DNA from 3 places in the Streptomyces sp. NPDC060035 genome. Region 1 is predicted to be linked to each of the others. Evidence: riboswitches for the same ligand, from Rfam matches in the RefSeq annotation. Region 1 holds a riboswitch; each other region holds the start of a gene.

The links. A riboswitch is a leader RNA that binds a small molecule or an ion and turns the genes downstream of it on or off. The one in region 1 is predicted to bind cobalamin.
Region 2: another riboswitch for cobalamin. It lies ahead of ACFWBQ_RS34745 (cobalamin biosynthesis protein); the one in region 1 lies ahead of cobN (cobaltochelatase subunit CobN).
Region 3: another riboswitch for cobalamin. It lies ahead of ACFWBQ_RS34140 (ABC transporter substrate-binding protein); the one in region 1 lies ahead of cobN (cobaltochelatase subunit CobN).

The regions. Positions count from the first base shown of each region.
Region 1 covers NZ_JBHWVO010000009.1:180,846-190,820, reverse strand. Annotated here, with positions in the region: gene ACFWBQ_RS17045 (MASE1 domain-containing protein) at 1-220, opposite strand, end outside; gene ACFWBQ_RS17040 (PP2C family protein-serine/threonine phosphatase) at 344-1,171, opposite strand; gene ACFWBQ_RS17035 (IclR family transcriptional regulator) at 1,444-2,202, opposite strand; gene cobN (cobaltochelatase subunit CobN) at 2,282-5,884, opposite strand; cobalamin riboswitch at 5,916-6,067, opposite strand; gene ACFWBQ_RS17025 (cobalamin biosynthesis protein CobG) at 6,370-7,647, shown strand; gene ACFWBQ_RS17020 (precorrin-8X methylmutase) at 7,716-8,342, shown strand; gene ACFWBQ_RS17015 (precorrin-2 C(20)-methyltransferase) at 8,339-9,853, shown strand.
Region 2 covers NZ_JBHWVO010000037.1:10,894-20,868, forward strand. Annotated here, with positions in the region: gene ACFWBQ_RS34735 (putative cobaltochelatase) at 1-375, opposite strand, end outside; gene ACFWBQ_RS34740 (cobyric acid synthase) at 372-2,114, opposite strand; gene ACFWBQ_RS34745 (cobalamin biosynthesis protein) at 2,111-3,058, opposite strand; cobalamin riboswitch at 3,188-3,315, opposite strand; gene ACFWBQ_RS34750 (hypothetical protein) at 3,478-3,699, opposite strand; gene ACFWBQ_RS34755 (anion permease) at 3,712-4,974, opposite strand; gene ACFWBQ_RS34760 (class II aldolase/adducin family protein) at 5,255-5,914, shown strand; gene ACFWBQ_RS34765 (alpha/beta hydrolase) at 5,983-7,113, shown strand; gene ACFWBQ_RS34770 (hypothetical protein) at 7,299-8,606, shown strand; gene ACFWBQ_RS34775 (VOC family protein) at 8,637-9,047, opposite strand; partial or broken gene ACFWBQ_RS34780 (hypothetical protein) at 9,154-9,438, opposite strand; gene ACFWBQ_RS34785 (ABC-F family ATP-binding cassette domain-containing protein) at 9,694-9,975, shown strand, end outside.
Region 3 covers NZ_JBHWVO010000034.1:47,876-57,850, forward strand. Annotated here, with positions in the region: gene ACFWBQ_RS34130 (acyl-CoA dehydrogenase) at 1-1,483, shown strand, start outside; gene ACFWBQ_RS34135 (hypothetical protein) at 1,507-1,662, shown strand; cobalamin riboswitch at 1,770-1,954, shown strand; gene ACFWBQ_RS34140 (ABC transporter substrate-binding protein) at 1,985-3,049, shown strand; gene ACFWBQ_RS34145 (FecCD family ABC transporter permease) at 3,046-4,128, shown strand; gene ACFWBQ_RS34150 (ABC transporter ATP-binding protein) at 4,125-4,937, shown strand; gene ACFWBQ_RS34155 (PRC and DUF2382 domain-containing protein) at 5,017-6,009, opposite strand; partial or broken gene ACFWBQ_RS34160 (adenosylcobinamide amidohydrolase) at 6,252-6,976, shown strand; gene ACFWBQ_RS34165 (sulfite oxidase) at 7,126-8,385, opposite strand; gene ACFWBQ_RS34170 (homoserine O-acetyltransferase) at 8,423-9,580, opposite strand; gene ACFWBQ_RS34175 (bifunctional o-acetylhomoserine/o-acetylserine sulfhydrylase) at 9,577-9,975, opposite strand, start outside.

The DNA.
Region 1 (9,975 bases):
CGATCGCCAGCACGGACAGGGCCGTGGGGCCGATGGAGCTGTTGACTGCGAGGGCGCCGACGGCGATGCCGGGCCAGACCCGCACTGAGAACAGGAGCAGGGAGGCGACCGCAATACCGGTGGGAGGCCACAGGGGTGTGACTTGGCCGCGCACCAGTTGCTGGAGCAGCCCCAGGCGGGCGGTCGCGTAGTAGAGGGCGGCGACCGCCAGAATCGTCAAGGCAGTGGTTCTGTACCGCCTGAGTTGTGAGCTGTCCACCACATCAGCATCAGACACCACACCGAGCGGTCCGGGCCGGACGGACGCGCCGACACCACCGCACCGCCGACGGGCCGTACGTCGCTACCGGGCGTCCGGAGAACCGTCGTGGCGGACTACGAGAACGGCGGCATCGTCATTGTGTCCGGTGCGGTCCGCGACCCGGATCACCCGCGACGCCAGGACGTCGGGGCCGACACCACGTCCGGCGCCCACCAGCCTGGCCACCTCCGCCAGACCCTCCTCGATCGGGTAGGCCGGTCCCTCCACCACACCGTCGGTCAGCAGGACGAGGTAACCGGGCTGCGTCAGGCGTCGATGAACCACCGGGTAGCTCTGGTCGGGCAGAATCCCCAGAGGAACCCCGCCGGCGTCCAGGGACACACCCGAATCGCCCGTGTCGGTGCCCCACACCATCGGGACGTGACCGGCCCTGGCGATACCGAGATCGCCGCTCTGCGGTACGAAGCTCAGCAGGCAGCAGGTGGTGAAGAGGTCGCAGCCGAGCGAGATCAGCAAGTCGTTGGCGCAGGCCAGCACCTCCCCGGGGTCGACCGTGACACTGGCGAGGGCCCGCAGACTTGCACGAGCTTCTCCCATGAAGGCAGCGGCCTCCACTCCGTGACCCTGCACATCACCGATGGCCATCCCCGCCACCCCGTCCCTCATCGGGAAGGCGTCGTAGAAGTCACCGCCGACGGCCAGACCGTCCTGCGAGGGCGAGTACCGGGCTGCCAGTCGGACGCCCGGAAAATCGGGCAGTTCGGAAGGGAGCATGTGCCGTTGCAGCGCCATGCCGAGCTCCGCCCGGGCACGCTGGAGCCTGATGTTCTCCAATGCCTGATCGACAAGACGCCCAAGGGTGAGGAGGAGTTCCTGGGTGCTGTCCGGCGCTTTGCGGTGTCGGTACATGACATTCCTGCGGCTTCCGATTCGCCCCTGGTCAAACCCTAGCCCGGTCGCCGCCACCCGGCGCGGACGGCCGACACCCGCCCGGCCGCAGCGGGAGTGCGATCCACTCCGCCGTCATGGGCCTGCGCACCTGACCGGCCACCGCAGGCGCTGCGAAGGCGGAGACACCTGCCACCCCACCGTCACCAGGGGCGGCCAGGCAGCACCGGAGCGTGGCCCACGCCCCCAGCCATCATCACCAACTGCCCCACCATTGTTCGCCACGACCATCCTCACAGGGTGAGGGAAAGCCCTCTGGTCACCCGCTCCGCCGACGCCAGCAGCCTCTCCCGTACCTGGCTGGTCCGGTACATCCGGTCCGACCGGAAGGAGATTCCGAGCGAGCCGAGCTTGTCCCCGTTGTACACGGGCACCGCGATGCAGAGCGTGCCGAGGGAGTACTCCTCCCGGTCCATGACGACGGGAGCGGGCAGCGAGGATTCGAGCTGCCGCACGAGGTCCTCCCGTCGAGTGATCGTGCGGGGCGTGAGATCGGCCAGGTCGTGCCTGGAGAGATAGTCGCCGCGCGCCTCGTCGTCCAGTTCGCGCAATACACACTTTCCCAGCGCCGTGGCGTGTCCGGCGTCCTTGAATCCCACCCAGAGGTCGACCCGCGGTGCCGCCGGCCCGTCGACGATCTCCGCGATACGGATCTCGCCGTCCTCGTAGAAAGTCAGGTAGGCGGCGGCCGACACCTCGTCCCGCAGCGAGGCGAGTGTGGGGCGGATGCGCGTGAGCAGCCCGTCCGCACCGCTTTCCGAGCGCGGCTCGTACAGCTCGTCACCCATGACGAACCCGCCGTCGTCCAGCTTCCTCAGATAGCCGTCATGAGTGAGCGCGGGCAGCAGATCGTGGACGGTGGCCAACGGCAGCCCGGCCTCCCTCGCCAGCTGATCCGCGGGAACGCCGCCTTCGTGCGCTCCTGCCGCTTCCAGCAGGCGGAGGGCCTGCTGGACAGCCGCGACTGGCGTGGGGCCGACCTGATCACCCATTCCACAAGCTTGGACCCGGTTCTGCCGAGAGGCAATATGTACCGGATCCGCCCCTGCCGCGAACGCTGAGGCGGGCGCCTCAGTCCTCGCCCTCCAGGTTGCCTTCCGTCTCCAGGAAGACCTGGCGCAGCGCTTCGAGCACGGCCGGGTCGGGCTCGGCCCACATGCCGCGGGATTCGGCTTCCAGCAGGCGTTCCGCGATGCCGTGCAGCGCCCAGGGATTCGCCTTCTGGAGGAACTCGCGGTTCGTCGGATCCAGGACGTACGTCTCCGTGAGCTTGTCGTACATCCAGTCCGCGACCACGCCCGTCGTCGCGTCGTACCCGAACAGGTAGTCGACCGTCGCGGCGAGCTCGAAGGCGCCCTTGTAGCCGTGTCGGCGCATCGCCTCGATCCACTTCGGGTTGACCACCCGGGCGCGGAAGACCCGGGACGTCTCCTCGACCAGGGTGCGCGTGCGGACCGTCTCGGGGCGGGTCGAGTCGCCGATGTACGCCTCGGGTGCCGTGCCCTTCAGCGCGCGTACGGTCGCGACCATGCCGCCGTGGTACTGGAAGTAGTCGTCCGAGTCCGCGATGTCGTGCTCACGGGTGTCGGTGTTCTTCGCGGCGACCGCGATGCGCTTGTACGCGGTCTCCATCTCGTCCCGGGCCGGTCGCCCGTCGAGCTCACGGCCGTAGGCGTAGCCGCCCCACACCGTGTAGACCTCGGCGAGGTCGGCGTCGGTGCGCCAGTCGCGGGAGTCGATGAGCTGGAGCAGCCCGGCACCGTACGTCCCGGGGCGGGACCCGAAGATGCGGGTGGTGGCACGCCGCTCGTCGCCGTGTTCGGCCAGGTCGGCCTGGGTGTGGGCCCGTACGAAGTTCCGCTCGGCGGGCTCGTCGAGGGAGGCCGCCAGGCGTACGGCGTCATCGAGCAGGCCGATGGTGTGCGGGAAGGCATCCCGGAAGAAGCCGGAGATGCGCAGCGTGACGTCGATACGGGGGCGGCCCAGCTCCTCGTACGGGATCGGCTCCAGGCCCGTGACGCGGCGCGAGGCGTCGTCCCAGACGGGGCGGACACCGAGCAGGGCGAAGGCCTCGGCGATGTCGTCGCCCGCGGTGCGCATCGCGCTGGTGCCCCACAGGGACAGGCCGACGGAGGTGGGCCAGTCGCCGTTGTCGGCCCGGTAGCGCTCCAGGAGCGAGTCGGCGAGGGCCTGGCCGGTCTCCCAGGCGAGGCGGGACGGGACCGCTTTCGGGTCGACGGAGTAGAAGTTCCGGCCGGTCGGCAGGACGTTCACCAGACCGCGGAGCGGGGAACCGGACGGTCCCGCGGGCACGAAGCCGCCGTTCAGCGCGTGGACCGTGTGGTCGAGCTCATCGGTCGTGGCGGCGAGGCGGGGCACGACCTCCTTGGCAGCGAAGTCGAGGATGTCGGCGACGGCCTGCGGCTGCCCGGCAGCCACGCGGGCGACGGCGGCCGGGTCCCAGTCCGCGTCCTCCATCGCCTGGACGAGAGTGCGGGCCTGCTCCTCGATCTCGTCGGCGGCGGTGCGGGTGGCCGCGGACTCGTCGAGGCCGAGCGCCTCGCGCAGGCCGGGCAGCGACGTCGTACCGCCCCAGATCTGGCGGGCGCGCAGGACCGCGAGGACGAGGTTGACGCGGTCCTTGCCGGCCGGGGCGCCGCCCAGAACGTGCAGCCCGTCGCGGATCTGGACGTCCTTGATCTCACAGAGCCAGCCGTCGAGATGCATGATGAACTCGTCGAAGCCCTCGTCCTCGGGCCGGTCCTGAAGCCCCAGGTCGTGGTCGAGCTTCGCCGCCTGGATCAGGGTCCAGATCTGGGCGCGGACCGCCGGGAGCTTCGCCGGGTCCATCGCGGCGATCTGGGCGTGCTCGTCCAGGAGCTGTTCCAGGCGGGCGATGTCGCCGTAGCTCTCGGCGCGCGCCATCGGCGGCACGAGGTGGTCGACCAGGGTGGCGTGCACGCGGCGCTTGGCCTGGGTGCCCTCGCCCGGGTCGTTCACCAGGAACGGGTAGACCAGCGGCAGGTCGCCCAGCGCGGCGTCGGGGCCGCAGGCGGCGGACAGGCCGGCGTTCTTGCCGGGCAGCCACTCCAGGTTGCCGTGCTTGCCGAGATGGATCATCGCGTCGGCGCCGAAACCGTTGTCGTCGGCGGACGCGGCGATCCAGCGGTAGGCGGCCAGGTAATGGTGCGAGGGCGGCAGATCGGGGTCGTGGTAGATCGCGATCGGGTTCTCGCCGAAGCCGCGCGGCGGCTGGATGAGGATCAGCAGATTGCCGCGGCGCAGGGCCGCGAGCACGATGTCGCCCTCGGGGTTGCGGGACCGGTCGAGGAACATCTCACCGGGGGCCGGGCCCCAGTGCCGCTCGACGGCCTCGCGGAGGTCGGCCGGCAGGGTGGCGAACCAGCGGCGGTAGTCGGCGGCGGGAATCCGGACCGGGTTGCGGGCCAGCTGTTCCTCGGTGAGCCACTCCTGGTCGTGGCCGCCGGCCTCGATCAGCGCGTAGATCAGCTCGTCGCCGTCACCGGAGACCAGCCCGGGGATCTCTTCCTCGGGCCCGAAGTCGTAGCCCTCGGAGCGGAGTCGGCGCAGCAGGGCGACGGCGCTGGCGGGGGTGTCGAGACCGACCGCGTTGCCGATGCGGGAGTGCTTGGTCGGGTACGCGGACAGGACGAGGGCGATCCGCTTCTCGGCGGCCGGGATGTGGCGGAGCCGGGCGTGCCGTACGGCGATACCGGCGACCCGTGCCGCACGCTCGGTGTCGGCGACGTACGCGGGCAGGCCGTCCTCGTCGATCTCCTTGAAGGAGAACGGCACGGTGATCAGGCGGCCGTCGAACTCCGGCACCGCGATCTGGGTGGCGGCGTCCAGCGGGGACACGCCCTCGTCGTTCTCCTCCCAGGCGGCGCGCGGGCTCGTGAGGCAGAGCGCCTGGAGCACCGGTACGTCGAGGCCGGTGAGGGCGCCCGCGTCCCAGGACTCGTCGTCGCCGCCCGCGGACGCGGTGGCGGGCTTGGTGCCGCCCGCGGCGAGGACGGTGGTCACGATGGCGTCGGCGGCCCGGAGTTCGTCGATGAGTTCGGGCTCGGGGGTACGGAGCGAGGCGACGTACAGCGGGAGGACACGGGCTCCCGTGTCCTCCACGGCGGTGCACAAGGCCTCGATGAACGCCGTGTTCCCGCTCATGTGGTGGGCGCGGTAGTAGAGCACCGCGATGGTGGGCCCGGTGATGTCCTCCCGGGCCGTCCGCTCCAGCGGGCCCCATGCGGGGGCGGGGGCGGGCGGCTCGAAACCGTGGCCGGTGAGCAGCACGGTGTCGGACAGGAACCGGGCCAGCTGCTCCAGGTTGGCGGGGCCGCCGTGCGCGAGGTAGGCGTGCGCCTCGGCGGCGATTCCGATGGGGACGGTGGACGCGGCCATCAGCTGGGCGTCGGGGGCCTGTTCACCGGTCAGAACGACGACGGGGCGACCGGTCGCCAGCACCTGGTCGAGGCCGTCCTGCCATGCCCGTACGCCGCCGAGGAGGCGTACGACGACGAGGTCCGTGCCGTCCAGCAGCTCCGGGAGGTCCTCGACGGAGAGCCGGGAGGGGTTGGCGTAGCGGTAGTTGACCGGGCCTGCCGAGGCGCGGGCGCTGAGCAGGTCGGTGTCGGACGTCGACAGGAGCAGGATCATGCGGCGTCAGCCCTTCCTCGGGGTGTCCACGCCCCGGGCGGTGTCGGACGGCAGGAGTTCCTGACTCGCCCGGCCTTCGGCCGGGCTCACAGTGGCGGGACCGCGCCGGAATCTCACCGGGCTTCCTCCCATGTCGCCGTCTGGCGATGGCGGGCCGAACGGACCGCCGCTAGGCATAGTAGGCGGCAGGCCGGTGGGCGTGACGAGATGCCCCTGGTCGGGATGTGTCCTCGGGCGCCTCGACGGGCCGGTTTCCGCCCGGAGGCAGACTCGGCAGGGGCGTCGCTCGGGACACCTGGCCGGACGCGGACGCGGAACCGGACGCGGCCCGGGTTCCGGTCCGGGTTCCGGGGTCCGGTTCGGGTTCCGGTCCGGGTTCCGGGTCCGCGCCCGGGTTCCGGGTCCGCGCCCGGGTTCCGGGTCCGCCCCGGTGGGTGTCCTGCAGGTCACAGTGACCGTAGGGCTGTGCTGCGGTCACGGTCGGTATGCTCGCCGCCATGCCCCCATCCGCCGTCCCGCCCCGGTCTCCGGGCGGTGATGCCTGCCCCGGAACACTGCGTCTGCACCGGGCGGACGACGGTGCGCTGGCGCGGGTCCGCATACCCGGCGGGGTGCTGACCGTCGGGCGGGCGGACGCGCTTGGGGAAGCCGCCGGGCGACTCGGCGACGGTGAGTTGCATCTCACCTCGCGCGGCAATGTGCAGCTGCGCGGGCTCGCCCCGGACTGCGGTGCGGAGTTGGCCGGGCTGCTGAGCCGGGCCGGGCTGCTGCCCTCCGAACGCCACGAGCGGGTACGCAACATCGTCGCCTCCCCCTTGGCCGGGCTCGACGGTCTCGGGGCCGCGGACGTCGGACCGTGGCTGACCGGACTGGACCGGCTGCTGTGCGGAAGCGACCGTGCGGCCGCGCTCTCCGGCCGGTTCCTGTTCGCACTCGACGACGGCCGCGGTGACGTGGACGCCCTCGGCGCCGACCTCACTCTGCTGGCCCGTGACGACGGCGATGCGATGCTGCGCGTCGGGGACACGGACACCGTCCTGCGTGTCCCGGCCGCCGACGGGCCCCGCGCCGCACTCCTGGCCGCCGAAGCATTTCTGGACGCCGCCACGGAACCCGACGCCTGGCGGGTGAAGGACCTGCCGGACGGCGCCGCCGCACTGGCCGACGATGTCGTACGACGATTGCGGCAGACCGGTACCGCCGTGTCGACGGACCGTCACCCCCGCCCTCGCGCATCCCTCCGGCCGGCCCTCGGCCCCGTACACGGCCGCCACCGCGACGTCGCGCTGTCCGTCGGCGTACCGCTGGGACGCCTGGACCGGAATCACTGGCGGCTCCTGTCGAGCGCCGGCGAACTGCGGCTCACCCCGTGGCGCGGCGTCGTCGTCACCGGAGTCGCGCCGGATCACGCGGACGACCTGCTCGCCGGCCTCTCGGAGGCCGGTCTGATCACCGGGCCCGGATCGCCGTGGGCCGGTGTCGGGGCCTGTATCGGACGGCCCGGCTGTGCCAAGTCGCTGGCCGACGTGCGGGCCGAAGCGGGGGCCGCCGTCGGACCCGCGGGACGGCTGCCTGTGTACTGGTCCGGGTGCGAACGCCGGTGCGGCCATCCGCACGGGGAATGGATCGACGTGGTCGCCACCCCGGACGGACACCGGATCTCCCACGTGACGGGGGACCGGAGAGACGCCACGGCGACGGTCCGCAACAACCCTGCAGCGCTCGCCGCCGCGGTGGCAGCGGCGCGAAGCCCACGCACCTGACCGTGCATCACCCCGTTCACCTGTGTCTGGCCGCCGGCCACCAACCCGATGAAGAAAGCGACAGCACTGTGCATCAGTACGAGAAGGACGGACCGGCGATCTACCGCCAGTCCTTCGCCACCATCCGCGCGGAGGCGGATCTGGCAGGGCTGCCCGCCGATGTGAGCCAGGTCGCCGTCCGCATGATCCACGCCTGCGGCATGGTCGACCTCGTACGCGATCTCGCCTTCTCCCCGGACGCCGTGGCCGACGCCCGCGCGGCACTGCGGTCCGGTGCACCCATCCTGTGCGACGTGGCCATGGTCGCCAGCGGTGTCACCCGTAAGCGGCTGCCCGCGGCCAACGAGGTCGTGTGCACCCTGTCCGACCCGGCCGTTCCGGAGCTGGCCGCGAAGCTGGGCACCACCCGCAGCGCCGCCGCGCTGGAACTGTGGCGCGACCGGATGGAGGGGGCGGTCGTCGCCGTCGGCAACGCACCCACCGCGCTCTTCCGGCTCCTGGAGATGATCGAGGAGGGCGCCCCGCGCCCCGCCGCCGTCATCGGTGTGCCGGTCGGCTTCATCGGTGCCGCCGAGTCCAAGGATGCCCTGGCCGCCCACCCGTCCGGCCTCGAGCACCTGATCGTGCGCGGCCGGCGCGGCGGCAGCGCCATCGCGGCGGCCGCCATCAACGCGATCGCCAGCGAGGAAGAATGAGCGTGAGCGAGCACAGGAAGACCGGACGGCTGTACGGGGTCGGGCTCGGCCCCGGCGACCCGTCCCTGATGACCGTACGAGCCGTGCAGGTCATCGGTGAGGCCGATGTCGTGGCCTACCACTCCGCCCGGCACGGCCGGTCCATCGCCCGTTCCATCGCGGCGCAGCACATCCGCGCCGACCACATCGAAGAGGCGCTGGTCTACCCCGTCACGACGGAGACCACCGACCATCCGGGCGGCTACCGGGGCGCGCTGGACGAGTTCTACACCGAGGCCGCGGCCCGCCTCGCGGTGCATCTCGACGCGGGACGCACGGTCGCCGTGCTCGCCGAGGGCGACCCGCTGTTCTACGGCTCGTACCAGCACATGCACAAGCGGCTCGCAGACCGTTACGCCACCGAGGTCATCCCGGGTGTCACCTCGGTCAGCGCCGCCGCCGCCCGTCTAGGCACCCCGCTCGTCGAGGGCGAGGAGGTGCTGACGATCCTGCCGGGCACGTTGCCGGAGGAGGAACTGACGGCGCGTCTGGCGGCCACCGACTCCGCGGTGGTGATGAAACTGGGCCGCACGTTTCCCGCCGTGCGCCGTGCGTTCGAGGCGTCCGGGCGGCTGGCCGAGGCGCGTTACGTCGAGCGCGCCACGATGGCCGGGGAGCGCACCGGCGACCTGGCCGACACCGACGCGGACTCGGTGCCGTACTTCGCGGTCGCGGTGTTGCCGAGCCGGATCGACGCGCCCCGCCCCGAACGGGCAGCCGGTTCCGGCGAGGTCGTCGTGGTGGGTACCGGACCCGCCGGACCGTTGTGGCTGACACCCGAGACGCGCGGGGCACTGGCCGCCGCCGACGACGTCGTCGGCTACACGACCTACCTGGACCGGGTGCCTGTGCGTCCCGGACAGCAGCGGCACGGCTCCGACAACAAGGTCGAGTCGGAGCGGGCGGAGTTCGCTCTGGATCTGGCGCGGCGTGGGCGGCGGGTGGCCGTGGTGTCGGGCGGCGACCCGGGGGTCTTCGCCATGGCGACGGCCGTGCTGGAAGTGGCCTCGCAGGACGCGTACACGGACATCGCGGTACGGGTGCTGCCCGGGGTGACCGCGGCCAATGCCGCCGCCGCCCGAGCGGGGGCTCCGCTGGGCCACGACTACGCCACCCTCTCGCTCTCGGACCGGCTCAAGCCGTGGGAGGTCATCGCCGAGCGGCTGCGTGCGGCGGCCACGGCCGATCTGGTGATGGCGCTGTACAACCCCGGTTCACGCAGCCGGACCTGGCAGGTCGGCAAGGCCCGCGACCTGCTGCTGGAGCACCGCTCCCCGGACACGCCCGTGGTGCTCGGGCGCGATGTCGGCGGCCCCGCGGAGAGCGTGCGTACGGTGCGCCTGGCCGATCTCGACCCGGCCGAGGTCGACATGCGGACGATCCTGATCGTGGGTTCCTCGCAGACCCGGTGGGTGCGGCGGGGCGACGGCCGGCAGATCGTCTGGACGCCGAGGCGGTATCCGGAGAGCTGAACGAGGCCGCGGGGCTGAACCCGGCGGCGCCAGGCCCGGGCGGCGTGCGGACCTCGGCGGGGTCCGGGCCGCGGCGGGGTCCGGGCCGCGGCGGGGTCCGGGCCGCGGCGGGGTCCGGGCCG
Region 2 (9,975 bases), on a different contig from region 1:
GAGCCCCGGCTCGAAGGCCTTGACCCCCTCCGAGAGCGCCCGCTCGATGTCCAGCGCACCCACGAGGCGGTCCTCGGACGCGCCGACGGGCAGCTCCACGGTCCGAGCGGCACGCGACACGCCGGTCCCGGTCTCATGCGGACCATCGGGACACGCCGGGTCGGGCGCCACCGGATCGCACGAGAACCGGCACCCGGAGACCACGGACACCTCAGGCATGAGCGCGGCGAGCGCCCGCACGGCGGTGGACTTGGCGGTGCCCTTCTCGCCCCGCACGAGAACGCCGCCGACGGCCGGACTGACGGCGTTCAGCAACAGCCCGAGCCGCAGGTCGTCCTGCCCGACGATGGCGGTGAAGGGATACGGGGTACTCACGGTGCCTCCTCTGTCACGTGCACAACTGCTCCGGCCCCATCAGGCGTCCGCCCTGCGAGATCGAGCCCGTGGGGCGTGCGCCCCGCGTCCCGGGGCACCACATCGGATCTGTCCGGCGCTCGATGACCGGGGTCCGGGGCGGAGCCCCGGTCAAGGGTGGGGGCGGGGTGGGGAACAGAGCCCGCCGCAGGCGTCCCCGCCCCCACCACCGGCCCCTCCGCCCGCGGTGCCCCCGGCGGCACGAACGGCAGCCCGCTCGGCGCTCCCGCCTCGATCAGCCGCCACAACGCATCCGTATCCGCATGCTCCTCGACAAGATCCCCCAGCCGGTCCAGCTGCTCCTCCCGCAGCTCCGAGAAGCTCGTGTCCGGAGCCGCCACGAACCGCCGCCCGGCCGCCAGCGCCACCTCCGCCAGGAACCGGCGCCTGAACGCATCGCTCTCCAGCGACCCGTGCCAGTGCGTCCCCCACACCGAGCCCACCCGGCATCCGTCCAGGAACGGCTCACCGCCGCGCACATCGGCGACCCCGTGATGGATCTCGTACCCCTCCACCGGCTCTCCGAGCGCCGACCCGACAGGCCGGCCCAGCACCTTCTCCCGGCCGAACCGGATCCGTACCGGCAGCAGCCCGAGCCCGTCGACCAGCCCCGCCCGCGACTCCACCTCGTCCTCGATGGACTCGCCGAGCACCTGGAACCCGCCGCAGATCCCCAGCACCGGAAGCCCCTCGGCGGCCCGCCGCAGCAGCGCGTCGGCCAGCCCCCGTTCGCGCAGCCACGCCAGTGCCTTCACGGTGCCGCGGGTACCGGGCACGATCACCAGGTCCGCGTCGGCGAGCTCCTCGGCCCGGTCCACGAACCGCACCACCACACCCGGCTCGGCCGCCAGCGCGTCCACATCGGTGAAGTTCGACATCAGCGGCACGGCGCACACCGCGACCCGCAGCACGTCCTGCCCGTGCGGCGGCGCGACAACGGACTCCCGGACGGCGCCGCGCATCGACACCCGCAGCCCGTCCTCCTCGTCGATGCCGAGGCCGTGGGTGAACGGCAGCACCCCGTACGTACGGCGCCCGGTGAGCTCGTACAGCATGTCCAGGCCCGGCTCCAGCAGCGACACATCGCCGCGGAACTTGTTGACGAGGTACCCGGCGACCAGCGACTGGTCCTCGGCGCTCAGCAGCGCCGTCGTACCGAAGAACGACGCGAACACACCGCCCCGGTCGATGTCCCCGACGACCAGCACCGGGAAGCGGGCGGCCCGCGCGATACCCATGTTCACGATGTCCGTGCGCCGCAGATTGATCTCGGCCGGACTGCCCGCCCCCTCGCAGATCACGGCGTCATACGTGCCCCGGAGCTGCTCCAGGCAGTCCACGACCGTCCCGAACAGTGCTTCCTGACGGCCCCCGTGATAGCCGCGCGCACTCATCTCGCCGACCGGCTTCCCCATCAGGACCACCTGACTGGAACGGTCACCGCCGGGCTTGAGCAGCACCGGATTCATCAGGACGCTCGGCTCCACCCGGGCGGCCTGCGCCTGCATCGCCTGGGCGCGGCCGATCTCCGCATCCTCGCGGGTGACGAACGAGTTCAGCGACATGTTCTGCGCCTTGAACGGCGCGACCTTCACCCCCCGGCGCACCAGCCACCGGCAGATTCCCGCCGTGACGACGCTCTTGCCCGCGTCCGAGGTGGTTCCCGCGACCAGCAGCCCGCCGCCCTGTCCACCGCTCATGCCCGACCCTTCCGTCCTGCGGCCAGCCGCGCGGCCGCACACACGCCGAGGGCCAGCACACTCACCCGGCGCGACAGCCGCACCGCGCGTTCGATGTCCGTGACCCGCACGTCCCGGCCGCTCTCCCCGTTGAGTACGGGCCGGTGCTCGACCCGCCCGCCGTACGCGAGTGTCCCGCCGAGGCGTACGCCGAGCGCACCCGCGAACGATGCCTCCACCGGGCCCGCGTTGGGGCTCGGGTGCTTGCCCGCGTCGGCCCGCCAGGCCCGTACGGCCTCGCGCGGGCGCCCGCCGGCGGCCACGGCGAGCACGGCGGTGAGGCGGGCACCGGGCCAGCCGACCAGGTCGTCGAGCCGGGCCGAGGCCCAGCCGTAGCGCCGGTGGCGCGGCGACCTGTGGCCGACCATGGCGTCGAGGGTGTTGACGGCCCGGAACCCGACCAGGCCCGGGACACCGCCGATGGCGCCCCACACCAGAGCGCCGACGACGGCGTCGGAGGTGTTCTCGGCGACGGACTCCACCACCGCACGGGCGATCTGCTGGCCGTCGAGGGAGTACGGGTCACGGCCGCACAGATGCGGCAGCCGCTCCCGGGCCACCTCGATGTCACCTGCGGCGAGCGCACCGCCGATGGCGCGGGCCTCCCGGCCCAGCGACGTACCGCCGATGACGGACCAGGTGGCGGCGGCGGTCAGTGCCACCGCCGCGGCGGGGCGGTTGTGTACGGCACGGGCGGCCAGTGCGGCGGCGCCCGCGGCGCCTCCGGCGCAGACCAGCGCGTGCAGGGCGCCCCAGCCGCGGTGATCGCGCCACAGCCGGCTCTCGACACCTGCTGCGGCCTGCCCGAAGGCGGCGACGGGGTGGCCCCGGCGGGGATCACCGAGCAGCAGGTCGCCGATCAGACCGGCGGTGGCGCCGTACGCGAAGATGCGGTCGGCTCGCACGGTTCAGCCGGCCGTCGTGCCTCGAAGGACCTTCGCAGCGGGTGACACAGGGACCGACGCACGGCAGCCAGGCATGGCAGATGTCCTTAACTCAGGGTCCGCGCCCTGGTTCGACGTGACCGGCGACGAGAGTCTCCTGGCTTCCGGATCCGCAGTTCCCCCGGCCTTCCAGTCCGTGATGGACCGTGACTTCCGTGTGGGGGACTGCTCCCCGGTGACAGTGGCGGGACCGCGCCGGATTCGCACCGGCTTCCTCTCCTGTCGCCGTAAATGGCACCGGCAGTCCACCACGCCCCGTGAACGCCCGTCAACCTGCCGTTGACCTGCAGGAGCGCAGTGTGCGCAGACGCACATCGGGCCGGACACACAGGTGGTGTGTCCGGCCCGATGTGACGAGGCGGCGGGGAAGCGCCGGGTGGTCAGGCGACGATCAGGTAGATCCCGTAGGCGACCGCCGCCGCGCACAGCCCGAAGCAGGCGTACGCGCCGGTGCGCGCCAGCGTGAGAGATCCGCCGGCCGGAGCCGTCGACGCCTGCTTGGAGAGGCCGATGATGCCGAGGGTGAAGAGGCCGACCAGCGCGACGGTGACCACGAGGCTGACGCCGAAGACGGAGGCGAGAGCTGCCCAGTCGATGTTCATACGGATCTGTCCTTACACCGTGGCCGGTCGGGCCGGGTCGGCCGGGGTTCCGGCCGCCGGGGCCGGGGCCGGAATGGTGGTCTTGAGGTCCGGGATGCCGGAGCCGACGGGCGGCGGGCTGACGGCCGCGATGGCGGTGGTGACGACGCCCGCGGGCTCGGCGTCCGTCGCGTTGACGTTGGTGTGGTCGACGGGCTTGCGGCGCGACAGCATCCAGATGGCACCGGAGCCCGAGACGAGGAGCACGGCGACCACGCCGACACCCCAGGGGCCCTGCTTGGTGAGGAATTCCGCGCCCGCGCCGACCAGACCGGCGGCCGGCAGGGTCAGGCCCCAGGCGATGAACATGCGGGTGGCGGTGGACCAGCGGACCACGCCCCCCTTGCGTCCGAGGCCCGCGCCCATCACGGCACCGGAGCAGGACTGGGTGGTGGAGAGGGAGAAGCCGAGGTGCGAGGAGGCCAGGATGACCGTGGCCGCGCTGGTCTGGGCGGCGAAGCCCTGCGGCGGCCTGAGGTCGGTGAGGCCGCTGCCCATGGTGCGGATGATGCGCCAGCCGCCGAGGTAGGTGCCCATCGCGATGGCGAGACCGGCGGAGGCGATGACCCAGACCGGCGGGTTGGAGCCGGGGGCGAGGACGCCGCCGGTGACCAGGGCCAGGGTGATGATGCCCATCGTCTTCTGCGCGTCGTTGGTGCCGTGGGCGAGCGAGACGAGACCGGCGGAGGCGATCTGGCCGGCCCGGTACCCCTTGGCGGTCGACTTCAGCTGGGCCTCGTCGGTGATCTTCCGGTTGAGGCGGTACGTCAGCTTCGTGGCCAGCAGTGCGGCCAGACCGGCGACGAGGGGGGCTGCGATCGCGGGCAGGAGGACCTTGGTGACGACGGTGCCGCCGTTGATCGAGGACCAGCCGGCCGACATCACCGCGGCGCCGATGAGGCCGCCGAAGAGTGCGTGGGAGGAGCTGGAGGGCAGACCGACCAGCCAGGTCATCAGATTCCACAGGATGGCGCCGACGAGCGCCGCGAAGATGACCTCGGTTCTGAGGCCGTTCTCATTGATGATCCCGCCGGAGATCGTCTTGGCGACCTCCACCGACAGGAACGCGCCGACGAGGTTGAGAACGGCGGACATGGCCACCGCTGTCTTGGGCTTGAGGGCGCCGGTCGAGATGGTGGTGGCCATCGCGTTGGCGGTGTCGTGGAAACCGTTCGTGAAATCGAACACGAGAGCTGTCACGATCACGATCGCGAGCAGCAGCGTGATGTGTTCCATTTACCCAGGCAATCGTTCGACGTCAGTGGCTGTAGGAACGTAAGCAACCTGGATGAACGGAAGATGAACTGAGCAGGGCGGTGCGGTGACTCCAAGCGCGAATAGCCATTCCGCTTGTGTGCGCGCGGGGGTGGCCCCGCAGCCACGCGGCGCTGCGGGGACCGGCCGTCACCGGGTTCCGGGGCACGCACGGTCTGCCGGATTTGCCCCATTGAAGAGACTTCGGTCACGTGCTCCGCAACGGATCGGGCCGAACGGCCCGTCGACCTAGGATCTCCGCATGAGCGATCAGCATCAGGACGCGATCGAGCGGGTGTGGGACGGTGTCGTCGCGACGGCCCGCAGGACGGCTGCGGACGGGCTGGTCGTCGGTACCTCCGGCAATGTGTCGGCGCGGGTCGGCGGCGTCGTCCTGGTCACCCCCAGCGGAGTGCCCTACGACCGGCTGGGCCCCGGAGACGCGGTCGGCGTCGACCTCGCAGGCCGTCAGGTCCTCGGCGACATGACCCCGACCAGCGAGCTCCCCCTCCACCTGGCCGTCTACAACAACAGCAACGCCGCCGCCGTCGTGCACACCCACGCGGTCCACGCCACGGCCGTCTCCACCCTCGTCACCGAGGTCCCGCTCGTGCACTACGCCGCCGCCATGCTCGGCGGCCCCGTCCGCACCGCCGCCTATGCCCGGTACGGGACGCGGGAGCTCGCCGAGAACATGCTCACCGCACTGCGCGACCGCACCGGCTGCCTGCTGCAGAACCACGGAACGGTCACCTACGGGGACACCCTCGACGAGGCCTACGACCGCACGGCCCAGCTCGAATGGATGTGCAGGCTCTGGCTCACCGCGAGTTCCGTGCCCGGCCACCACCCGACCCTGCTCTCCCCGGCCCAGCTGCGAGAGGTGACGGACGCCCTGAAGGGGTACGGCCAGCCCGGCTGAGCCCGGGTCCGGTACCGGACGGCCCCTCCCCGCTGGCAGGCCGCGCCGCTGCCCAGGACACTGAAGCCGTGCGCCCGGCAACAGCGGCGGCAGCGGCCGTCACTACGATCCTCGGCGTCGGTGCGGCAGCGGTCGCGGCCGGCCGCTACGCCAGCGACGCCGCCCTCGGGGCTCCGTCACCACGTCCCTTCCCCGCCGACCGCAGACTCACCGTGCACGCCACCGCGGCCGGGCAGGTCACCCTGACCCGTTCCTTCGCCGCCCTGCGCCCCGGTACGTACGGACTGGTGGGCCGCGACGTCCACGCGGTCGTCGGCCCGGTCGTCGAGCAGGCACCGCACGACTCCGCCGACACCGTCGTGCGCAGGCTGGAACGCGTCACCCGGGGCAGCCTGGAACCGGGCGCCAAGGTCCGCATCACCCCCGAGCTCCACAGCGGCGACCCGCTCGGCGCACTCGGCCTCGCGTACAAGGAGGTCGAGATCCCCGGCGAGCTGGGCGCCCTGCCCGCCTGGTTCCTGCCCGGCGCCCGCGACACCTGGGTGATCACCGTGCACGGCCTCGGCACCACCCGGGAACACCCCATGAACGTCATGGGATTCCTGCAGGCCCAGCAGCTCCCGGTGCTCGACCTGGCCTACCGCGGTGACGCCGGAGCACCCCGTTCGCCCGACGGGCTCGGCCACCTCGGCGAGTCCGAATGGCGCGACCTCGACGCGGCCATCCGATACGCCGTGCGCTACGGGGCCGAGCGCGTCGTCGTCCACGGCTGGTCCTCCGGCGCATCGATGGCCCTGCACGCCGCCGTCAACTCCGCACTCCGCGACCGCATCAGCGGTCTCGTCCTGGACTCCCCGGTCCTGGACTGGAAGGTCACCCTGCGTGCCCTGGCCGTTGCCCGCGGCATCCCCGCCGCGCTCCTGCCTCTTGCCGTCAGGGCCGCCCAGGGCCAGACCGGACTGCACGGCGCCCGGCTGCTGGACACCTCCGTGCCGACCGCCCTGCACGCCCCGACACTGATCTTCCACGGCCCCGACGACACCCTGGCCCCCTGGCAGCCCTCCCAGGAACTGGCCGCGCGACGTCCCGACCTGGTCACCCTGCACCCCGTGGCGCAGGCTCCGCATGCGGCGATGTGGAATGCCGATCCGGCACGCTACGAAGAGGCCCTCCGGCGCTTCCTCACGCCCCTGATGTGAGCTGATGGGAGGGATCGGCCCGGTTGGTGACCGGGGCCGAAGCCCTCCCGTAGCCATGGGATCCGGCTTCCGTTTGGGCTTTCGGGCCGTCAGAGGCAAGACTGCTCCCCGTGACGTCCCGTACCCCGCGCGACTCCAGGCTGCGACTTGTCCGCCCGCGACCCCTTGCCACCGCCCGCAAGGCCGTGACCACCCGGCGCACCAGGCCGGCCCCCCGCCCACCCGAGGGCACACCGCCCCCTGCGGAACTGGCACGCCAGGCCAGGGCCGTGCTGGCCCACGCCGTGCGGATCGCCCACTGGGCCGCCGACGGCGCGAGCCCGGGGGCGGCCCCGCTCGCCACCCATGCCCTGGAACGGGCCGCGGCGGCGCTGGAACTGTCCCCGGCTCAGATACAGACCGGCTGGGACCGGGCCAGGCTTGCCGGGCTGATCGAACTCCACGGCGACACCGCGCGCCCCGGCTGGAGGCTGCGCGCCTGGGACCGGGACGACTCCGCCGTGCTGCGCGGCTGGGTGGCGCTCTTCGACGCCTGGTCGCTCGTCCACGCCGCACCCGAAGGCATCGAGGCCACCGCGGTCGCCGAAGCCGTCGAGGCGGTACCCCAGGTGCTCTCGCTCCTGCAGCTCTCGGCCGGCTCCGTCACCGTGCCCGCGCTCCTGGACCTCCTCGGCCAGCGCGTCGCGGAACTCCACGAGGAGCGGTGCGAAGTGCCGTACGGGCCGCCGCAGCAGCCCGCCCCCGGCAGCCCCGCCGACGGGCAGCCCGAGGACCTGAACGCGCTCCTGCTCGACTGGGCCCTCGAAGGCCTCGCCGCCGTCGGCGCGCTCACGCTCGGAGCCGGACACGCCACGCTCACCCCCCTGGGCAACTGGGCGGTCTGGGTCAAGCTGGAACAGATCTGCGTCGCCGCCCAGAGCCCGGCCGGAAACATCGAGCAGTCCGCTGCCGACATGCTGCTCGGCTGCGCTCGGCTCACCCCCGGACCTGCCCGCGCCGAATACCGGGCCTGGCTCGCCGCCCGGACCGTCGGCAGCGCAGTGACCGAACTGCTCGCCGTCGCCCGGGGCGAGGACGCCCTGCTGCGCGGTCTCGCCTTCGAGGCGCTGCGTGTCGTCGGCGCTCCCGCGGAGCCCGTGGTGCGCACCGTCGTCACCGAACCGCCGCTTCGTCCCTACGCCCTGCTCTGGCTCGCCGAGTACGAGGGCGCCGACCCGGACGACGCCCAGGACGTCCTCAGCCGTGAGGAAGCCACCTGGCTCTGGATCGACACCGCCGCGGCGGTCGCGGATCACGGCGAGACCGGGCTCCTGGTCCGCCACCTCGACTCCGCCGTCCAGGGCACGGTCCCGGCTCTGCTCGACGAGGTCCGTGCCGTCGGACACCCGCGCACCGTGCAGGTGCTGGTCGCTCTGGCCGCCGCCCACCCGGACCCGGCCCTCGCCAAGGCCGTACGCCGGGCGGCCTTCCAGGTGCACACCGGCGGTACCTGAGCACGGAACGCGGAGCTCCGGGGGAGGCGGTCAGCCCGCCGACCCCGGGGCGTACGTCCCGAAGCTCCAGACGTTGCCCTCCGCGTCCCGCGCCACGTAGTCACGCGAGCCGTAGTCCTGGTCGGTGGGCGGCATCAGGATCTCCACGCCGTGCTCCACGGCCCTCGCATGGTGCTCGTCCACCTCGTCCACCACGACGTACACCCCGGAGGGTCCCGCCCCCGCCATCGCCTTGGCGAAAACGCCTTCGCGTCCCCTGGAGCCGAGCATCACCCTGCCGTTGCCGCAGGACAGCTCGGCATGCAGCACGCTGCCGTCCTTCCCCTCGTAGACCGCTTCCTCCGTGAAACCCAGGGCCTGGGTCAGCGTCCTGATCGCGGCCTTCGCGTCGTCGTACAGAATCGTCGGGTAGATCGTCGGTACACCGCCCGTGCCTGCCATGGCGCTCACCCTCTCCTTTTCCCACCGGTTTGCTGTGATCTGCGTCTCAGTCTTCCATCGGGCACCGACAACGCGCCCCGGGGGCGGCGGTTCAACGGAGCGTGTCGCTGTTGACCACCGCCACGGTCCGGCAGTCGTCCTTCGTGTTCGCGTCCTCGCCCGTCAGGCAGCTCTGCTGGACCTGGGCGGCGGACGACGTGGTCGCGGTCGTGTCGGGGTCGCCCGAGGAGAGTCCGAGCTGGTCCGGGCCGACGCCGAAGAAGTGCCCCAGGAGCAGCGCGACGACGCCGATGATGCCGCCGCCCACGGTGGCCCTGCCGCCCGGGATCCGGCTGCCGCGCACATCCTGGACCTCGGACGTGTCCAGGTCGGCGTCGTCGTCGAACTGCATGGGGCGGACCACCCTCTGCTCCGGCTGTGGCACGGCACCCTTGCCGTCCTGCGCCGCGTATCGGCCAGTACGGCATGGGATGCCCCCTTGTGCCACGTGTCGTTGTGGTGCGGTGACAGGCGGGAGCACGCGGAAAAGCGGGTGGACACCGCCAGTAGAATGAGCTCCATGGCAATTCTCCTTGTGCATTAGACGGCGTCGAGTCGTGAGTCCGTTACCGTCCCTCCGCCGTCCATACCGCCCTGGAGTTTTTCCGTGATCACCGCTTCCGGCATCGAGTTGCGCGCCGGCGCCCGCATGCTTATCGAGTCCGCCTCCTTCCGTATCGCCAAGGGCGACCGCATCGGCCTGGTCGGCCGTAACGGAGCGGGCAAGACCACCCTCACCAAGTGCCTCGCCGGCGAAGGAACCCCGGCCGGCGGCACCATCACGCGCAGCGGTGAGGTCGGCTACCTCCCGCAGGACCCGCGCACCGGCGACCTCGAGATCCTGGCCCGCGACCGCATCCTCTCCGCCCGCGGACTCGACGAGATCCTG
Region 3 (9,975 bases), on a different contig from region 1:
CGACGCGGCGTCCCTGGAGACCACCGCGGCGTACGACCGTGAGCGCGACGGGTTCGTCCTGCACACCCCGCACGCGGGGGCACAGAAGTTCATGCCCAACACCAGCCCGGCGGGAGGACCGAAAACGGGGCTGGTCGCCGCACGTCTTCTCGTCGACGGTACGGAACACGGGGTACGCCTCTTCCTGGTGCCGCTCACCGACGACGCCCAGGCGCTTCCCGGCGTACGGATCCGGCGGTTGCCGGCCCGGATGGGCAGCCCCGTGGACCACTGTCTGACCTCGTTCGACCGGCTGTTCGTGGGGCGGGACGCCCTGCTGGGGGACCGCAGAGGTATCGGCGGGGACTGCGTGCTCAGCAGTACTCCCGCCGACCGGCGGCGCCGCTTCCTGACGTCCATCGGCCGTGTGACTCCCGGGAGGATCTCCATGAGCGCCAGCGCGGTGGGCTCCGCCCGCGCGACGCTTGCGGTCGCCGTCCGCTACGGCGGCCATCGCTTGATCTCCGGTGCCCGGGGCACCGGGCGGATTCCGGTGAGCGCCCACCGGACCCACCACGGGCCGCTCGCCTCGGCCATGGCCACGGTCTTCGCCATGAGCCTGCTGCACCGCAGGGCCCTCGACCGGTGGGAACGCTGCACCGATGAGGACAGGGCGGAGGCGGAGCGGCTGGTGGCGGTCGCCAAGGGATGGATCACCTGGAAGTCCCGCGCGGTGATCGTCGAGTGCCGTGAACGCTGCGGCGCCCAGGCGCTGTTGGAGAACAACGGCATGACGGAGCTGGTCACGGGAGTCGAAGGCGCCATCACGGCCGAGGGCGACAATCTCGCCGTCCACGCGAAGGCGGCGGCGGACATGCTCTTCGCCGCCGGACCGGCTCCGGGGGACACCTCGCCGGACCGGGCCGGAAACACCTCGGCGGACGGGGCCGGGAACACCCCGGTCGACCGCACCCCCGGTGAACTGGCCGACCCCCGGTTCCTCGGCAGGCTCCTCGCGGCGGTGGAGGAGATCTGGTTCACCCGTGCCAGGAAAGGTGCGCTCCGGGCACCGCACGGTGACGCGCTCGCGCGGTGGAACGCGGCCTCCGGGGCCGCGCTGCGCGGCGTCGAGGCCCACGCGTACCGGCAGGCGGCCGAAGGCTATGCCGAGGCGCTGGCCACGCTGCCCGAAGGCGCCGCCCGGGAGCGGCTGGCCGAGCTGGAGCGGCTGTTCGCCCTCGAGTGGGTGGCACGCAACAGCGGGGATCTGCTGGTGGCCGGTCTCCTGACCGCCGAGCAGGTCGACGAGCTGCCCGAGGCCACCGAGGAACTGATCGCTGCCGTCGCCGCACACGCACCCGAACTGGTCGAGTCCTTCGCGCTGCCGGGAGAGCTGCTTGCCGACTGGCCGATCGCAGGACCGGACTACGCCGACGCGTACGACGACCCGGAGGGCCCCTGGCGCAAAGGCCCGGCCGAGCCGTCGATGCCGGCCGCACTGTGAGCGACCGACGAGCCGGCCGCACTGTGAGCGCCCGACGAGCCATCCGTACGCCACCCGGTGGTGCGGCCGGGGCCCGGCGTGTGCGCGAGGCCGTCGAGATCCTCGGCCTGCGGGCCGTGCTGCTCGCGTACTGGGGCACGACATCCGTGCTCGCCCGCCGGCGCAGACACCGCAGGTGAGAGCCGGAGAATCGGTTCGCCGCAGGTCCTGACCCAGCAAGGGGCCGGTGCGGGGGGACGCCCCACCCGTCGTACCGGCCACGGCCCCAGGTCTCCGTGCCGCTGCGTGATAGCTTGCAGAAGCCAGTCACACTCCAAGTGGAGTCAGGGAATCCGGTGCGAAACCGGAGCTGACGCGCAGCGGTGAGGGGGACGGGCGGGGCCACGGCCACTGGACACCCTCGGGGTCCGGGAAGGCGTCCCGTCCGGATGAACCCGAGTCCGAAAACCTGCTGGCACCCGCTCCCGTACGGGGAGCGGTGCTCGGTACCGGGCTCCGCGCATGAGCCCCAGGACGCAGAGGGACCCATTGCCACCGATAGCCAGCACCGTACGCCGAACCGCCCTGCTCACGGCGGGACTTGTCCTGCTGTCCGGGTGCGGCGACGGCGAATCCGCCGCACCGGCGCAGGACAGCAGCGCCGGGTACCCCGTGACGCTGAAGAACTGCGGACGCACCGTCACCGTCCCGGCGGCCCCGCACCACGCGGTCTCCCTGGACCAGGGGTCGACGGAGATCCTGCTCTCGCTCGGCCTCGCCGACCGGCTGGCGGGCACCTCCACCTGGACCGACCCGGTGATGAAGGGCCTGGAGAAGGCCAACGCGAACGTCCCCCGTATCGCCGATAACCGGCCCTCCTCGGAGAAGGTTCTCGACAAGGAACCCGACTTCATCAGCGCCTCGTTCGAATCGACCCTCGCCAAGGGCGGCGTCGCGCCCCGCGAACGGTTCGAGGACCTCGGGGTCCCCACCTATGTCTCGCCGGCCGACTGCACGGCCAAGGACAACAGCGGCAGCGGCGACGGATCCCGTACGAAACCGCTGACCATGGAGAGCGTCTACACCGAAGTACACGATCTGGCCGAGGTGTTCGGAGTCAAGGAACGCGGTGACGAGCTCGTCGACCGACTCCGGGCTCGTATCGGCAAGGCGACCGCCGGCATCGAGTCGTCGGACGCCACCCTGCTCTACTGGTTCGCCAACGCCGAGGCGCCCTACCTCGCGGGCTGCTGCGGAGCGCCCGGCATCATCACCGAGGAGCTCGGCGCGAGGAACGTCTTCGACGACACCCACGAGGAGTGGCCCCGGATCAACTGGGAGACCGTCGCGGACCGCAACCCCGACGTCCTGGTCATCGGTGACCTGACCCGCAAGTCGCAGACCGCCGAGAGTGCCGAGAAGAAGATCCAGTTCCTGGAGTCCAATCCCGCCACGAAGAACATGGACGCGGTCCGGCACAAGCGCTACGTCCTCCTCAGCGGCCAGGCCCTGAACCCCTCCATCCGTACCGTCGAGGGCGTGGAGCTCGTGGCCGCAGGGCTGCGCACCTTCGGGCTCGCGGGGTGACCGACACCCAGCAGGCCGCAGGCGTACGTGCACAGAAGGCACCGGTACCCCGAGCGTCCGGCGTCCGTGTCCTGCGCGACGGCCTCCTGTGGAGCTGCGGGACGGCTCTGCTGCTCCTGTCCGTCGCGGTCGCCGTCACCATCGGGCCCGCCCGGATCTCGGTCCCGGACGTGTGGTCCGCGGTGGCGGCCCATCTCGGTCTCGGGGACTCGCAGCTCACCCCGATCCGGGACGGCATCATCTGGAACCTGCGCATGCCCCGCACCCTGCTCGCCGCGGTGTGCGGGGCCGGACTCGCGGTATGCGGCACGGTGATGCAGTCCTTGCTGCGTAACCCGCTCGCCGACCCGTTCGTGCTCGGTGTCTCCTCCGGGGCGTCCACCGGAGCGGTCGTGGTCGTCATCCTCGGGGCAGGTGGGGGAGCGGTCTCGGTCTCGGCCGGTGCCTTCATCGGGGCCCTCTGCTCGTTCGCCCTCGTTCTGCTGCTCAGCCACACGCTCGGCGGGACGACCGACCGGGTCGTCCTCTCCGGTGTGGCGGCCATGCAGCTCTTCTCCGCGCTCACCTCCTTCGTCGTGATGACCGCTGCCGACGCCGAGCAGACCCGCGGCGTGCTGTTCTGGCTGCTCGGCTCCCTGAGCGGGGTCGGCTGGACCGATGTGTGGATGTGCGCCGCGGTGCTCGCCGTGACGCTGCTGATCTGCCTCGGACACGCCCGTACGCTCGATGCCTTCGCATTCGGCCAGGACGCGGCGGCCGCCCTCGGCGTCCATGTCGCCCGCACCCGGATCGTGCTGCTCTGCACGACGGCGCTGCTGACTGCGGCGCTCGTGAGCTCGGCGGGCGCCATCGGCTTCGTCGGCCTCGTCCTGCCGCACGCGGCCCGCGCGCTGACCGGTTCGGGCCACCGGCGCCTGCTGCCGGTCACCGCGCTCGCGGGGGCGGTGTTCCTGGTCTGGGTCGACACGCTGGCGCGCACCGTCCTCGACCCGCAGGAGGTGCCGGTCGGAGTGGTCACCGCCCTCATCGGGGTGCCCGCCTTCGTGCTGGTCCTGTACCGGACCCGGAGGACCTCATGACCGCCGCCACGGCCGAGGGACTGCGGGCCGAGCGCGTGACGCGGGAAGCGGGCGGGCGGATCGTCCTCGACGGCGTGGACATCGCGCCTCCGCCCGGCGCCACCGTCGGACTCCTCGGACCGAACGGATCCGGCAAGTCCACACTGCTCCGCATCCTGGCCGGCGTCCTCGGGCCGGGCGCGGGAGTGGTCACCCTCGACGGCCGCAGCCTCGCGGAGACCGGCCGTCGCACGGTCGCCCGACGCGTCGCCGTGGTCGACCAGCACGCAGTCACCCAGGTCGAGTTGAGTGTCCTGGACGTCGTACGCCTCGGCCGCATTCCGCACCGCCGTGCCTGGTCGGCGCCCGGCCGCGAGGACGAGGACGCCGTGCGCGAGGCACTGGAACGCACCGGTCTCGCCGATCGCGCCGAGCAGTCCTGGCACACCCTGTCCGGCGGTGAGCGCCAGCGCGTCCAGATAGCCCGTGCACTCGCGCAGCAGCCGCGCGAACTCCTCCTGGACGAGCCGACCAACCATCTGGACATCCAGCACCAACTGGAGCTGCTGTCCCTGATCTCCGCCCTGCCCGTCACCGCTGTGACGGCGCTGCACGACCTCAACCTGGCCGCGATGTTCTGCGACCGGATCACCGTGATGAAAGAAGGACGGGTGGTCGCCTGCGGAACGCCCGCGGAGGTGATCACCGGGGAACTCATCGCCGACGTCTACCGGGTACGGGCGGTGGTGACGCCGGACGGGCCGGACGGCAGGCCTTCGGTGCGCTTCCTGCCGGGGCCGCTGCGGGCGTCCCGGCCTTCGGATGACTGATGGCGAAGGGGCGGGCCCACAGTCGTCCGGGGCCGCCCCTCGCTGCTGTCGCGCGGCCTGTCGCCGCTGAGTGAGGGGGTCAGCGGCGGCGTCCCTGGCCGAACTCGCCGCCCGTGTCCTTGCCGCTGCCCATGTCCTTGCCGTCCGCGTAGTCGATCTTCTCCTTGCGGAGCTCGGCGGAGACTTCCTTCTGTTCGGTGACCTTGTTGGTTTCGAGACGGACCCGCTCCACCGGGACGGCCTCCTTACGGACGGTGGCGCGCTCTGCGTGCAGGGTGACTTCGACGTCCTCTTCGCCGATGCCCGTCGTACCGGTCGACTTCTCGCCCGGCCGCATGGGTTCACGCACCACGCGTACTTCCTCGTGGGACACCGGCACCGTCCGGGTGACGTTCTCGGTCACGACGTACTTGTGCAGGTGTGCCTTTCCGCTCTCGTACTCCTCCGTACCGACGAGGAGCTGTTCCTCGGAACGGACCATCTCCTCCCGGCCTCCGGCGCCTGCGGCGGACCGTTCGGCTCCGGCTCCGGCGAGCGGGCGCGACGTGGAGGACGTCTCCGTGTCGCGGTGCCTGCCCATGCCGGCGCCCGTGGTGGCCGCTGTGCCCGTGGCACCGGCCGTTGTCGCCTTGCCCGTTGGCTTGGTGCGGGCCGCCGCTCCGGCCGCTCCCGCCGCTCCGGCGGCACCCATGGCTGCCGTTCCGGTGCCGGACGTGGTGCGCGCGTCGCCGCCCATGCCCGCGTTGGCTTTCCTGGTCAGGCCGTAGTGCCGATAGAGCTCCTCCTCCTCGGCCACGGAGAGATGCGCGTCGGCGTCCACCCTGGGGGCACCCTTGACGCGGTCCTTCGCGTGCGAGACATGCAGGTCGGAGCCCACGCGGCGGGCTCCGGCCAGTGGTACGAAGCTCTCCTTCATGCCGAACATGCCGGTCTTGACCGTGATCCAGTCGGGCTTGCCGGTGTCGTCGTCGACGTACACCCGCCCTACACTGCCGACCTTCTCGCCGTCACTGTCGTAGACGGTCAGACCGTCGAGTTCTCCGGAATCCGTGAAACCGTCAGCGGCTCCCATGGCCGATTCCTCCTCGCCCGGGCGCGTCCTGTGGGTGGGTCCAGCAGGGGAGGCGCGTCCGGTTTCCATCGCGCCTCACCCGGTTGGACGCTGCAACTTCCCGGCTCGGGCAGGGGGCGGCCCAAAGGACCCGGGGTCGGCGGTGGCCCCGCGCAGCGGCTGTGTCGGCCCCTGCGAAGCATTACGCCATTCGGGTGAGCACCCTCCTGGGTGCACCGGAGATGCGGCCCCTCCCCACACGTATGATCGACGCGCCGTTGCCGACCGTCGGGCGGCCTGTCCTCGGGGGTGCTGCGCCATCGGTTCCGTACGTATCCGCCTCCCCGGACAGCGCGGGGAACTGCTGGCCAGGCAGGAGGACGGCCTCCGTCTTCACCACCTGGTCTGGCGGCTGGGACCCGGCTGGCGGGTGTGCAGCAGCGCCGTCCTGGGCGGCGGTATCGGACCGCGGGCATGGATTCTCAATGCGCAGGTACCGGGCGGATACCCAAGGCCGGACCCTGACCGGCACCTCGCCGAGATCGCCGCGGCCGAGGACCTCGGCGGCCCTGGGGCCGGTCTGATGACGGCCGCGGACGTCACCGCCTGCACCGTCGCGGCCGACGGGGGCGTCACGGCCACCGTCACCAGCGGCCTCGGGGTACGGGGATGGGCCGCGGCCCCGGCCGCAGGCACAGACGGCCCACTGCCGCCCGGCACGGTCAACATCGTCGTCACCGTCCCGGTGGCCCTCTCCGACGCCGCCCTGGTCAACGCCGTGGCAACGGCCACCGAGGCCAAGGTCCAAGCGCTCGTGGACGCCGGACTCGACTGCTCGGGCACCCCCACGGACGCCGTGTGCATCGCCGCGCCCGACCCCGGGGCGCAGGCCGGGGAACCCTTCGGCGGCCCGCGCTCGCGCTGGGGATCACGACTCGCCCGGGCAGTACACCGCGCCGTTCTCGAAGGGGCACTGCGGCAGGCTTGAGTCCCGTCGCCCGGGCGATCGGTTCACCCGTGCGGAGGCGGCCGGACACGGCTGCCCAGGACATGATCGCCATGGACTATGCGGACGCGGCTGCCCAGGACGTGATCGCCCCGTACTGTCCGGGCCGCGCCGAACCGCGAAGGGCAGCGTCATGCGACCGTCACCGGGTGCCGCACCACCGCGTCGAAGAGGTAGCCCTGCGTGTTGTGGGCCGTCGTCGCCGGCTGGGTGCGGCCCGACCGGTCCGTCGCCCGTGCGAGCAGTACGGCGGGCCCGGGCTCCTTGGGGACCCAGTCGGCCGACCAGCGGACCCAGCTGCCGCTCCTGGGCTCGTCGCGCAGCCGTGCGGGCCGCCACCGGGTGCCGCCGTCGGTGCTGACCTCGACCGAACGCACCGGTGCGCCGCCCGACCAGGACCGGCCGGTGAGCAGGTGCCTGCGGTGGGCGGCGAACGTGGCACCCGGCGCCAGCTCGAAGGCGCTCTTGAGTGTCTGCCGGGTCAGCGGATCGCTGCCCTCGGACGGATAGCCGGGGCCGAACAGCCGGTACAGGCCCGTGTTCCACGGCGTCAGCAGCGGCTCCGTGGACACCTCGATGTCGCCGACCCACTTGATGTTCGCGATGCCGACCCAGGACGGGACGATCAGCCGGACCGGATGGCCGTGGTCGGGCGGCAGCGGCTCGCCGTTCATCTCGTAGGCGAGGAGGACGTCGTCCAGTGCCTTCGACACCGGCAGCGGTCTGCGCACCCGCCCCAGATTCGTCCCGTCGCTGATGACCTCCGCGTCCAGGCCACGCGGCAGCACGTCGACCGCGTCCCTCCCGATCCCCGCCAGCCGCAGCACATCGGCGAGCCGCACCCCGCGCCAGCGCGCCGTACCGATCGCGCCGAGGGTCCAGGCGGTGCCGCTGACCTGCTGGTTCTGCTGCGAGGCAAAGTAGCTGCGGCCGTTGCCCGCGCACTCGACGAACGCGGTACGGGTGACGGACGGCAGGGCGCGCAAGGCATCGTAGGAGAAGTCCACCGGCCCGCCCGTCAGCCCGCTGCCCCAGACCGTCAGCTTCCAGTCCGCCGCCTCGATACGGGGCGTCGCGGTGTGGTTGCGGACGAAGAATCGGTCGGCGGGAGTGAGCAGCCCGGTGTCGCGCAGCGCGGCGAAATTCGATTCGGCGTTGGTGCCGCGCACCGTGAACAGCTCCGGCGGCAGTGGCTTCACCACCCCCGCCAGGGTCCCCGCCGCGTGGGCGGGCGAGGCCGCGGCCGGAATCAGCGGGGCAGCAACCGACGCCGCCACGACCAGCTTCAGGAGATCGCGGCGGTCGATCCCGGCCGATCTGGCATCACCGCTGGACCACTGACGCAGTCTCAGCCGGTCGTACGCGGCTTCGGACGGCTGTACGGAACTCATGAGCGCTCCAGGGAGGGAGGGGATGGGCAGGAAGTGGTCACGATGCGGGCAGCAACTCCCTTACCAGGTCGCCCACATGGCCGGTCTCGATGAGGAAACCGTCGTGCCCGTAAGGTGATTCGATGACCCGGAGGCGGTCCGCGCAGGGCAGCAGCGCCGCCAGTTCCGCCTGCTGCGACGGCGGATAGAGCCGGTCCGAGTCGATTCCCGCGACCAGTGCGGGCATGCCCGCCCGGCGCAGCGCCCGCGCGACACCGCCGCGGCCCCGGCCCACATCGTGTCCGTTCATCGCCTCGGTGAGTGTCACATAGCTGCCGGCGTCGAAGCGGCGCACCAGCTTGGCGGCATGGTGGTCGAGGTACGACTCCACCTGATAGCGCCCGCCCTGCGACGGAAGCTCACCGGGCTGAGCCTCCCGGCCGAACCGCGCCCCGAGCTCCGCCTCGCTGCGATAGGTGACCTGGGCGATCCGCCGCGCCTGGCCGAGACCCCGGTGCGGACCCGAACCGGGCTGGGCGTCGTGGTACCGGCCGCCCCGCCAGCCCGGGTCGGTGCGGATCGCGGAGATCTGCACGCTGCCCCAGGCGATCTGTTCCGCCGACGCCGCGGCCGGGGTGGCGAGCAGCAGCAGCGATCCCGTACGCTCCGGCCGGCTCACCGCCCATTCGAGGGCACGCATGCCGCCCATCGAACCGCCGACGACCGCAGCCCAGCGCCCGATGCCGAGGGCGTCCGCGAGCGCGGCCTCGGCCGCCACCTGGTCACGGACCGTCAGATACGGGAAGTCGGACCCCCAGTGGGCGCCGTCGGGCCGCAGGGAGGACGGACCGGTGCTGCCCTGGCAGCCGCCCAGCACGTTCGGGGCGACGACGAACCAGTGGTCGGTGTCGAGCGCCCTGCCCGGCCCGATCAGGGCGTCCCACCAGCCCGCGCTCGGATGCCCGGGCCCCGGGGGGCCTGCCGCGTGACTGTCACCGGTCAGCGCGTGCAGGACCAGCACCGCGTTGGTGCCGCCCGGGGCCGGCCGGCCCCAGGTCTCGTACGCGAGCCGTACGCCCGGCAGTGCGGACCCGGACTCGAGCCGGAGCGGGCCGCCCAGCGCAACCCAGGACCGGCGGCCGGGTGGATCCCCCTCCCGCCAGCCTCCGGCGGCAGGCGGGAGAGGGAGTGCGGGGGACGTGGCGACCCGGTTCAGGACGCCGCCTTCGCGGCGCGGAATCCAGCCTCGAGATCGGCCTTGAGGTCGTCCACGTTCTCCAGGCCCACCGAGAGCCGCACCAGCCCCGCGGTGGCGCCCGTGGCGGCGAGCTGCTCCTCGGTCAGCTGGCTGTGCGTCGTGGAAGCCGGGTGGATGATCAGGCTCCGTACGTCGCCGATGTTGGCGAGGTGGCTGAACAGCTCGACCGCGTCCACGAACCGCTTGCCCGCCTCCACCCCGTCCCGCAACTCGAAGGCGAGCACGGCTCCGGCGCCGCGCGGCAGGTAGCGCTGCCCGGCCTCGTGCCAGGGACTCGACTCCAGCCCCGCGTAGTGCACGGCCGACACCTCGTCGCGGCCCTCCAGCCACCGGGCGAGCGCGAGTGCGTTGGA